Regions from separate parts of the Rhodococcus sp. P1Y genome, predicted to be linked through region 3. Evidence: predicted binding sites of a transcription regulator. Region 3 holds the regulator's gene; each other region holds the start of a gene.
The links. Region 3 encodes LexA, which represses DNA repair genes until DNA is damaged. Its sites were predicted from a motif close to CGAACANNTGTTCG; they were not measured.

Region 1: a site for LexA is predicted at 1,933-1,946, ahead of D8W71_RS05000 (HNH endonuclease signature motif containing protein). Genes of this name have one in related genera too.
Region 2: a site for LexA is predicted at 1,282-1,295, ahead of D8W71_RS09680 (alpha-ketoglutarate-dependent dioxygenase AlkB). Genes of this name have one in related genera too.

What each region holds. Positions count from the first base shown of each region.
Region 1 is NZ_CP032762.1:1,053,292-1,056,565, reverse strand. It holds gene D8W71_RS05015 (MFS transporter) at 1-127, shown strand, start outside; gene D8W71_RS05010 (putative protein N(5)-glutamine methyltransferase) at 133-912, opposite strand; gene D8W71_RS05005 (hypothetical protein) at 930-1,787, opposite strand; gene D8W71_RS05000 (HNH endonuclease signature motif containing protein) at 1,962-3,274, shown strand, end outside.
Region 2 is NZ_CP032762.1:2,074,961-2,078,234, reverse strand. It holds gene D8W71_RS09690 (AraC family transcriptional regulator) at 1-776, shown strand, start outside; gene D8W71_RS09685 (VOC family protein) at 773-1,198, opposite strand; gene D8W71_RS09680 (alpha-ketoglutarate-dependent dioxygenase AlkB) at 1,317-1,940, shown strand; gene D8W71_RS09675 (3-deoxy-7-phosphoheptulonate synthase) at 1,937-3,019, opposite strand; gene D8W71_RS09670 (MarR family winged helix-turn-helix transcriptional regulator) at 3,237-3,274, opposite strand, start outside.
Region 3 is NZ_CP032762.1:3,409,300-3,412,573, reverse strand. It holds gene hrpA (ATP-dependent RNA helicase HrpA) at 1-320, shown strand, start outside; gene nrdR (transcriptional regulator NrdR) at 396-860, opposite strand; gene D8W71_RS15805 (hypothetical protein) at 972-1,346, opposite strand; gene lexA (transcriptional repressor LexA) at 1,685-2,473, shown strand; gene D8W71_RS15795 (acyl-CoA dehydrogenase family protein) at 2,574-3,274, opposite strand, start outside.

The DNA of each region.
Region 1 (3,274 bases), 2.4 Mb from region 3:
CGCGCTGGTCGGTGGCGTCGTCAACGACCAACTCGGTGTCAGTGCAGCTCTGTGGGTCGGCGCCACGCTGGTTGTACTTGCGGTGGGGGTCGCGATTGCAAGCAGCAAGCCTAAACGCGTCGGGTGATGAGATCACCCGTCCGACATGCGTATACCGACCACTACCGTGCCATCGAGATCGTCGGAGCAAACGATGTCGGTGTCGAACCCATGCGATGCGAAGATCCCCGCGGTGTCCTCTGACTGCCGACGGCTGGTTTCGATGAGAAGCGTGCCGCCTGGCGCGAGCCACCCCGGTGCGTTCGACGCAATCCTGCGGTGCAGGTCCAGTCCGTCGACACCGCCGTCGAGGGCTACGGCCGGCTCGTGGTCGCGCGCCTCCGACGGCATCGAACCGATGGCGTCGGTGGGTACATACGGTGCGTTCGCGACGATCACGTCGACCGTGCCGCGGAGATCCTCTGGAAGTGCCTCGTACAGGTCGCCCTCGTACACTCGGCCACCGACCGGCTCTACATTGCGCCGCGCACACCGCACTGCCACCGGATCGATGTCCGACGCATGAACCTGCACCCCAGTGAGCCGGTGTGCGAGAGCTGTTGCCACCGCTCCTGAGCCGCAACACATATCGACGACGATGCGCGGACTCGTCACTGCTGCTCGGTGGACCAGGAGCTCGGTTCGCCTGCGCGGCACGAACACTCCAGGCTCGACGAAGATTCGCAGACCACAGAATTCGGCCCATCCGAGAATCTGCTCCAGCGGGGTGCCGTCGACCCGTCGGGCAACGGCGTCGTCGAGGTCGCTACCGGTGAATCCATCGATGAGCAGCGCCGCCTCGGATTCCGCGAAGACGCATCCCGCGGACCTGAGGATTCGCGTGATGTCGGCGTCGGACGCGGAATCGGCCATGGGCGACCCTAACCCGGTCAGCCTTTCGGCGTCAGTCGGTAGTGGAGGCGTACCGCAGTCAGCCCCCACAACTTCAACACATGGTCGGTCCGGAGCACCCCCTCGTCGTCCACGTACACGTGAAACACTTCGTGAATGGGGGCCCGGGACGCATAGTCTGCGTTCTTCTCGGCGACGACCGTGTAGGCGCCATCTTCGCCGAACTTCCCCGCGGGCGAGGTCAAGATCAACGAACCACCTTCACCGACGCTCGGCTTCAGGAACACCTGGACGTTGCCGTCTTCGAGTGGAAAGGTGACGTGCACACTGGGACCGTCGCCCTCTGGCAGCGTCGTCGCCCGGTAGTAACCGCTGTACATGAAATCGCCGGACTTGCGAAGCTTTCTGAGCCAGGCAGACCCAGCGTGCTCGCCTGTTGCATCTACGATTTCGATCACTTCGCTGTCGACACCGTGCGCAACCGCCAAGGGCTGCACCGGAAGTGCCAGTTGCTGAACCCTTTTGCCGTACAGATACTCGATTGCAGAACCTGGGACGCCGAAGCCTCGCGTCCACTGCGTCCAGGCGTCCATCCTCCACTGCGCGGTGTGCTCGTAGAACTCTCGAATACGTGGATCGATCTCATCGGGATCGAACTCGGGCCCTGTCAAAGCGCCGAAGTCGTGTAGCAATCCGTCGGACTCCGAACCGGGGACGACCGCGCCACCGATCCGATCGGCCTCCTTCTGCAGCCAACCGTCCCTGACCACGCCGGACCCCGCTGTCGGCCCCCTCAGCCAAGATTGTGCGCCGTCCAAATCCACTCGACGACCGACCGTCTTCCAACCGATCCTCGACGCCTTGTCCGCCCACGACCACGCCCCAACGCTCACCATGTCGGACAGCGTCTCACATCAAGGCCGATCGGCAACACAGTCGGTGGCAGAAGTCCGTGCATCCGAACAGTCCCCGATGCCGGGCGTAGTGATGTTGATTCTTCAATCGTAAAGCATTGACAGACAACACTTTCAGGCTTGCATTCGAACATCTGTTCTATTACAGTAGACAGCATGGAACAGCCGGGGGGCTCCACGCACATCAGATCCGAAGCCGATGCGGCAGCGGCCGCATCGGTGGCCCGCCTCGCCGACGCCCGCCGTACCGAGAACATCGCTGCTGCCGCACTCGTTCACGAAGTGCACATACTCGGCGAAATCCGATTCGGCGCAGAGATGGATGTTCACTTCATCGGCTCTGATCACCCCGATCATCAACCCGATGTCGCCCGCGCCCGCACAGCCACCGAATGCGACGCGGCCGTCGCCCTGTCGCTCTCGCGCACAGTGACCCGAGAGATGATCATCGTCGCCACCGCGCTCGCTGACCGGCTACCGGGCATCGACGCCGCGTTCACGGTAGGGGACTTGGACTACCCACGAGTGCGCACCATCGCACTGACCTTGCAGCGCGCCAGCGACGCTACCGCTACAGCCCTCGAACCGGACATTCTCGCGGCAGCACTGCGCTGCAACTCCCGCGCCCTCACCGACAACATCTGGCGACTGTGGATCGAACACGACCCCGACGAAGCCGCCGCGGCACGCGAGCGCGCAGTCTCCGACCAACGTTGCGCCGACATCCGACGCGGAACCGACGGCCTGGCCACCCTCATCGCGAAAATGACCACTCTCGAAGGCGCCGAATGCGAGGCCATCCTCACCGAACTCGCCGCCACTGTCTGCCCCAAAGACCCCCGCACCGCTAGACAATTGCAGGGATACGCGCTTCTGGCCCTGTTTCACCGCGAAGACTCCGTCGCGTGCGCATGCGGCACCGACACCTGCCCCGTCGCCAGCGCACCCGACTTCACCCCCGCACGCCGCACACCCCTGATCAACATCCACATCGACCTCGACACCCTCCTCGGCCTCAACGACCACCCCGCGACCCTCGCAGACGGCACGGTTCTCGACGCCGACACCGCACGCCTGATCGCCCGCGACGCGCGCTGGCAGGCCCTCTTGACCGACCTCATCGACGCCGCCCAGCAGCACGCCACCAACAACAGCGGCGAGGCCAGCGAAACTTGCAGCAGCGCGTCGTCCGAAACCACAACCGGCACTTCATCACCCGAACCAAGGCCACCAACTTCAGACGACTCGAACACGGACGACGGGCCCGAGCCTGGCGACGGTCACGACGACGCTGGTGATGGCGGTATACCGACTCCACCCCCAGCACCCCCGACTCCACCACCACCAGCACCGCCGACCGGTCGCGGTCGCATACGCCCACGCGCCCGCCGCATCATCGCCCGCGGCCGCACGCGCCCAGCCGCGCCACTGCCGTCGATCGCCAAGAAGGGCAGGCGCACAATACAACC
Region 2 (3,274 bases), 1.3 Mb from region 3:
TGATCTGCCTGACGCTGATCCACACTCCCGATCTTGCCGCTGCCATGGAGCGGATGTCGGAGACGACGCGCGTTCTGTCGGGAATGCCGCCGATGCTGATCAGCCGCGGCGACGACTCCACGCGACTGACCATCCCGCCGGCCGACAACTCTCATCTACCTGCCGCTGCCCGACCGATCGCAGGGCAACTTCTCACCGATTTCCGCATGGTCCTCGTACACCGATTCGCCGCGTGGCTCATCGGGGGTCGGGTGAAGCTGCACTCGGTGGAATTGCCGTACGAGATGTCCGACCCCGCCACCGGCAAGCTGTACGACCGAATGTTCGGCACCCACGTGACGTTCGGAGCACCTGCCGCAGTACTGGAGTTCGACAATTCGGCGATGCGAGCGCCGATCGTCCAGACCGAGGACACGTTGGCGGACTACTTGCGCGAGTCGCCGAATTTGCTCTTCACCGCGCGAGATTACGACAGCACCGCGTCGTCGCAGGTTCGCCGAGCATTGGAGCTCGGATTGCAAGGCGAGGCGCCTGGCACGGACGATATCGCCGAGATGCTCTCGGTCAGTACCGCTCACCTCCGACGGTTACTCCGCCAGGAAGGCACGTCCGTCAACCAGATTCGCGAAGAAGTTCTACGAGACGCGGCTGTGTCCGGACTCAGCCGCGGCGATTCCGTCGACGACATCTCGAACAAACTGGGCTTCTCGGAGCCGTCAGCCTTCCGGCGTGCGTTCAAGCGGTGGACCGGACAGACTCCGGGAGCGTATCGCTAAGTGATGCAGAATTCGTTGCCCTCGGGGTCTGCCATCGTGATCCAGTCGAAGGGTCCCTGCGATTCGCGGTAGAGAATCCTCGCCCCGGCATCGACGAGCGTCGCGGCCACACCCTCCCTGTCGTCGCCCCCTCGAACATCCAAGTGGATTCGGTTCTTGACTGTCTTGGGCTCCGGCACAACCTGGAACAGGACCCTCGGCGATGCGGGCGAGCCGGAATCAATGATGGCGGCACCGACCTTCCACACGAGTTGCCCGTCGAACTCGAGTGTGTCTTCCTCTTTCGCGTGACCGGCAGCCACCAGGCCTCGAATGAAGTCCGAATCGGTCGGTTCGACCTGCCAGCCGAGAGCCGCTGCCCACCATTTCGCCTGCTCGTGCGGGTTGACGCTGTCGATGACGACCTGAATTTCGTGTCCCATTCGGACACCATAAAGGCAGAGGCGGCTACGCCGCACGTGAACGTTTTTACATAGTGGGCTATGCATTACCGTACACATGGGGTGGAACATACGTTCGAACCGAGCTACGCTTGCACGCATGAGCGTGGAGTTGCAGGGTTCACTCTTCACCGACATGGACGAAAACTTCGGACCTCTCGGATCGAGAGTCTCTCGGCGCGTGTTGTCCCATGGCGCGTGGGTCGACGTACGTCCAGGTTGGGCAAGTTCGACCGATTTGTTCGACCGACTGGTCGACAGGGTCGACTGGCGAGCCGAGCGACGTCAGATGTACGACCGAGTGGTGGATGTCCCGAGGCTGGTGCGGTTCTACTCCGAGACCGAAGCATGGCCGGACCCAGCGTTGACCGAGGCGAAAGAAGCACTCGACGCGCACTACGGCCGTGAGTTGGGTGAAACGTTTGCGACTGCCGGATTGTGTTATTACCGAGACGGATCCGACAGTGTTGCGTTCCACGGGGACAACATCGGTCGTAGTGCAACCGAGGATACGATGGTCGCGATTGTCTCTCTCGGCGCGACGCGCCAGTTGATGCTACGCCCGCGGGGAGGCGGCACATCACTCAAATTCACTCTCGGACACGGAGATCTGATTGTGATGGGCGGCTCGTGTCAGCGGACCTGGGAGCACGCGATTCCCAAGAGCAGCCGCGCGACCGGCCCACGCGTCAGCGTGCAGTTCCGGCCGCGCGGGGTGCGTTAGCTCCGCCGCTTCTCCACTGCCGCAGCCAGAACGTCGAGTTGTGTTGCAGTGGTGTCCCAGTCGAGGCACGCGTCGGTGATGGACTGGCCGTAGGTGAGCTCGTCCTTGTGGCCGAGCGTCAGGTCCTGACGACCCGCTTCGATGAAGCTCTCCAACATGAGCCCGACGATCCCGTGCTCGCCCGCCGCGACGCGCGCCGACAGATCGGTCACCACATCGACCTGCTTGTTGTGGTCCTTACGGCTGTTGCCGTGGCTCGCGTCGATGACAACACGCTCCGGAAGCGAAGACTTACGCAGCCGAGCAACGGTATCTGCCACGGACGCGGCGTCGTAGTTCGGTCCATCGGTGCCGCCGCGCAGGATGACATGGCAGTCGGGGTTGCCGGTGGTCCGGATCAACGCGGCCTGACCGTCGAGGTCGGTGCCTGGGAACACGTGGCTCGACGCCGCCGCGCGGGTGCCGTCGACCGCGACCTGGATGTCCCCCTCGGTGGAGTTCTTGATCCCCACCGGCATCGACAGCGCGCTGCACAGTTGACGGTGCACCTGGCTGGCCGCCGTGCGGGCACCGATTGCTCCGTAGCTGACGAGGTCGGCGATGTACTGAGGGGTGATCGGATCGAGGAACTCACACCCCACGGGAAGACCGAGCGCCGAGATGTCCACCAGGAGCTTGCGCCCCACGCGTAGGCCCTCGTTGATGTCGAAGGAACCGTCGAGGTGCGGGTCGTTGATCAACCCTTTCCAGCCCAGCGTCGTACGCGGCTTCTCGAAGTAGACGCGCATGACGATGTGCAGTCGGTCGCCCAGCTCGGTGGCCTTCTCCGCGAGCCTGCGGGCGTAGTCCATTGCAGCGTCGGTGTCGTGGACCGAGCACGGTCCGACGACGACGATCAGTCGATCGTCACGGCCGTCGAGGATGTCGACGACGCCGTCGCGGCCACGGCGTACCGTCGCCGATACTGCGTCGTCGGCCGCGTGTTCGCGGCGCAGCAGCGACGGCGCGACGAGTGGCGAGATGCTGATCGTCCGCTGATCGTCGAGATCGGTGTCCACAGGGTTTACGTCGATAGTCATGAGAGAACTTTCTGTTCCTCAGACCGACTCTGTTCGATGCTCCACGCACACTTCGAGCCGGTCCGAATCCGGCTCGTGGGGTGGGGTCTCAGCGCATGGCGTCGCTGGCTGACCCACCCGGGGCCGGCCTGCTAAACCAAAAATACGTGCGCTGCATGTCGACGACGGTAGCACGCCTTTCGCCGGAGCCGTCGGTGCACCTATATGCACGCGGCACTTATCCGCGCCGCTGAGCCCGGAGGGCGTCGTTCAATT
Region 3 (3,274 bases):
GATTCGTATTCGAATTCGGCTCGTCACGGCTCGCCGACGTTCCGCGGTATCTGAAAGCTGCAGCCGTAAGACTGAATTCACTACCGAGCAGCGCAGCTAGAGACAATGCCGGTCTGGATGTTCTCGACCGCGTCTACGACGCCTACGACCGACTCCTGAAATCTTTGCCCGAATCTCGGCAGAGCAGCAAGCCCGTGCTCGATGTGTTCTGGATGATCGAAGAGCTTCGAGTCGGACTGTTCGCTCAAACCGTCCGAACCGCATATCCCGTATCCGAGAAGCGCGTTCTGAAAGCCATCGCTGCAGCCGGCAGCAGCTAACGTGACCGTACAACGTGACTTGATCGGCGTGACTCGACAGTCGTGATTCGATAGACGCGACTCAGACGCGGTGACTCAATCGACGACGGATGTTTCGCGGTGTACGCGTAGGTCGTGGATTTCCTTCTCGAAATCTTCCGCAGAACTGAAAGATCGATAGACCGATGCAAACCGAAGGTAAGCGACCTCGTCGAGATCCCTCAACGGCCCGAGGATGGCCAGGCCGACCTCGTGGCTGGGAATCTCGGCAGAACCCGAGGCGCGTACTGCGTCCTCAACTTGCTGCGACAGCAAATTCAGCGCGTCGTTGTCTACGTCACGACCCTGGCATGCCCGTCGAACTCCCTTGACGACCTTCTCCCGGGAGAAGGGTTCGGTGACGCCGCTGCGCTTGACGACCGCCAACACCGCCGTTTCGACGGTAGTAAAGCGTCGACCGCATTCCGGACATGACCGACGTCGCCGAATTGCCTGCCCTTCGTCTGCTTCGCGCGAGTCCACCACGCGGGAATCGGGATGCCTGCAGAACGGGCAATGCATGTAAGCGCCTCCGTCGTAGCCGTTGCACACTCTCGAATGACTCGTGAGAGGTACAGGCATCGAGGATACTCGGAGCCCTACGAACGCGCCTCGATCACCCAGCACAGCGCGCTACGGCGTAGACGGGGCATCGAACCCCTGCACGACCGCCACCGGCGCGCCGGAGGATTCTGGCGTCGAGTCGAGCGCGTCCGCGCGTAGATTCGCGACGGCCACCAAGCCGAGGATCACGACGGCCGTCGCAACGACACCCGCGACCATTGCGCTCCACGAGATCTTCTCGTCACGATGTGCGCGATCGGTCTGCGCGTCGGGGGAACCGTGAACGACGGCCGACCCGTGTGCGCCCTGCCGCGCCGCCGTATCCAGCACGTATCGGCGACGTTCCACCGTGCCGCGACGACGGGTGGGCGTGGCCGACCGCGATCGGCTACCGGTCGATGCGCGCAGTGCTGGGGCAACTCGCCGGTCGGTTGTGATGGTCATCGGAACCTCCGCTGGATGGGACGTGTCGAACGCGATCGAATCGGTTATTCGATCAGGCGTTCGATGAACGCTTGTTCGAAGTTCTATCACGCGACTCCGACAAAGTCAGCAGAAAGTGCGACACGGATCGAACAGATGTTTGATCGAACAGCGTTTACGGGCTAGATTCGTGTCAGAAACCACACGTCACATCCACCCCACGCGTTCGACAGGTACTACCGAGACCGGAACTTGGCCCCGAGACTGGAACATCGTCCCGAGACTGGAACATTGCCCGAGGCCGGAGAACTCTCGTCCAGACCGAACCGAACGCGCGTACGACGCAGGAGGACGCACGAATGAAGGACGAGACCTCGTCAGGGTCGGCGAAATCGGCGCCGAGATCGACCGGGCAGTCGACAACGAAGTCGGCGGGCAAACCCGCAGCGGTTCCGACCGCGAAGGCGTTCGAGGGCGAGGGCACCGACATCAACGCCGGACTGACCGAGCGCCAACGCAAGGTTCTCGAAGTCATCAGGGCGTCGGTCACCGAACGCGGGTACCCGCCCAGCATCAGGGAGATCGGGGATGCCGTAGGACTGACCTCGACGTCGTCGGTTGCTCATCAACTCCGCACGCTCGAGCGCAAGGGCTTCCTTCGCCGCGACGCGAACCGTCCCCGCGCTGTCGACGTCCGCGGCCTCGACGAGGTACAGGCCGATCACGCGGCAGCGGTGGCGGACGGATCGGCAACGGCGGAGGATCAGCTTCCGACGCCGACGTTCGTGCCTGTTCTCGGACGTATCGCGGCAGGCGGTCCGATCCTCGCCGAGGAAGCGGTCGAAGACGTGTTCCCGCTTCCGCGCGAACTCGTGGGACAGGGCTCGTTGTTCCTGCTGAAAGTCGTGGGCGAGTCCATGATCGAGGCAGCCATCTGCGACGGCGACTGGGTGGTCGTACGCCAGCAGAGCGTCGCCGACAACGGAGACATCGTGGCCGCGATGATCGACGGCGAAGCCACGGTCAAAACGTTCAAGCGAACGAAGGGCGATGTGTGGTTGATGCCGCACAACCCGCTGTTCGAGCCCATCCCCGGCAACGACGCAGCGATCCTCGGCAAGGTTGTCACGGTAATGCGCAAGCTCTGACGACAAACAATGCTCTGACGACAGACACTGCTTTGACGACAAGCGATGCCAACGGCCCGAAACCTTTCAGGTTTCGGGCCGTTGTACGAAGATCGGCGAACTACAGATCGAGACCGCGTCCGATGATCTCCTTCATGATTTCGGTCGTGCCGCCGTAGATCGTTTGGACGCGAGAATCCATGTACGCCTTGGCGATCGGGTATTCCTTCATGTAGCCGTAGCCTCCGTGCAACTGGAGGCAGCGATCGATGAGCTTGACCTGGTTCTCGGTCGTCCACCACTTCGCCATGGCCGCTTCCTGGACCGTCAACGTCCCGGCGTTGAGAAGTTCGATGAACTTGTCGACCATGATTCTCGTAGCGGTCGCCTCGGTTGCCAACTCGGCAAGAACGAACCGTGTGTTCTGGAACTTTCCGATGGACTTGCCGAAGGCCTTGCGATCACGGCAGTACTGAATGGTCATCTCCAGCGCGGATTCCATCGCGGCGGCTGCGACGACGGCAATCGAGAGCCGCTCCTGCGGAAGATTCTGCATCAGGTAGATGAAGCCCATGCCCTCTTCGCCGAGCAGGTTCGCGGCAGGAACGCGAACATCGGTGAAACTGAGTTCGGCTGTGTCCTGAGCCTTCATGCCGATCTTGTCGAGGTTCCTGCCGCGCTCGAAGCCCGGCATGTCGCGCTCGACGACCAGCAGGCTGAATCCCTGGGCGCCCTTCTCGGGGTCGGTACATGCGACGACGATGATCAGGTCAGCGTTGATTCCGTTGGTGATGAACGTCTTGGAGCCGTTGAGAACCCACT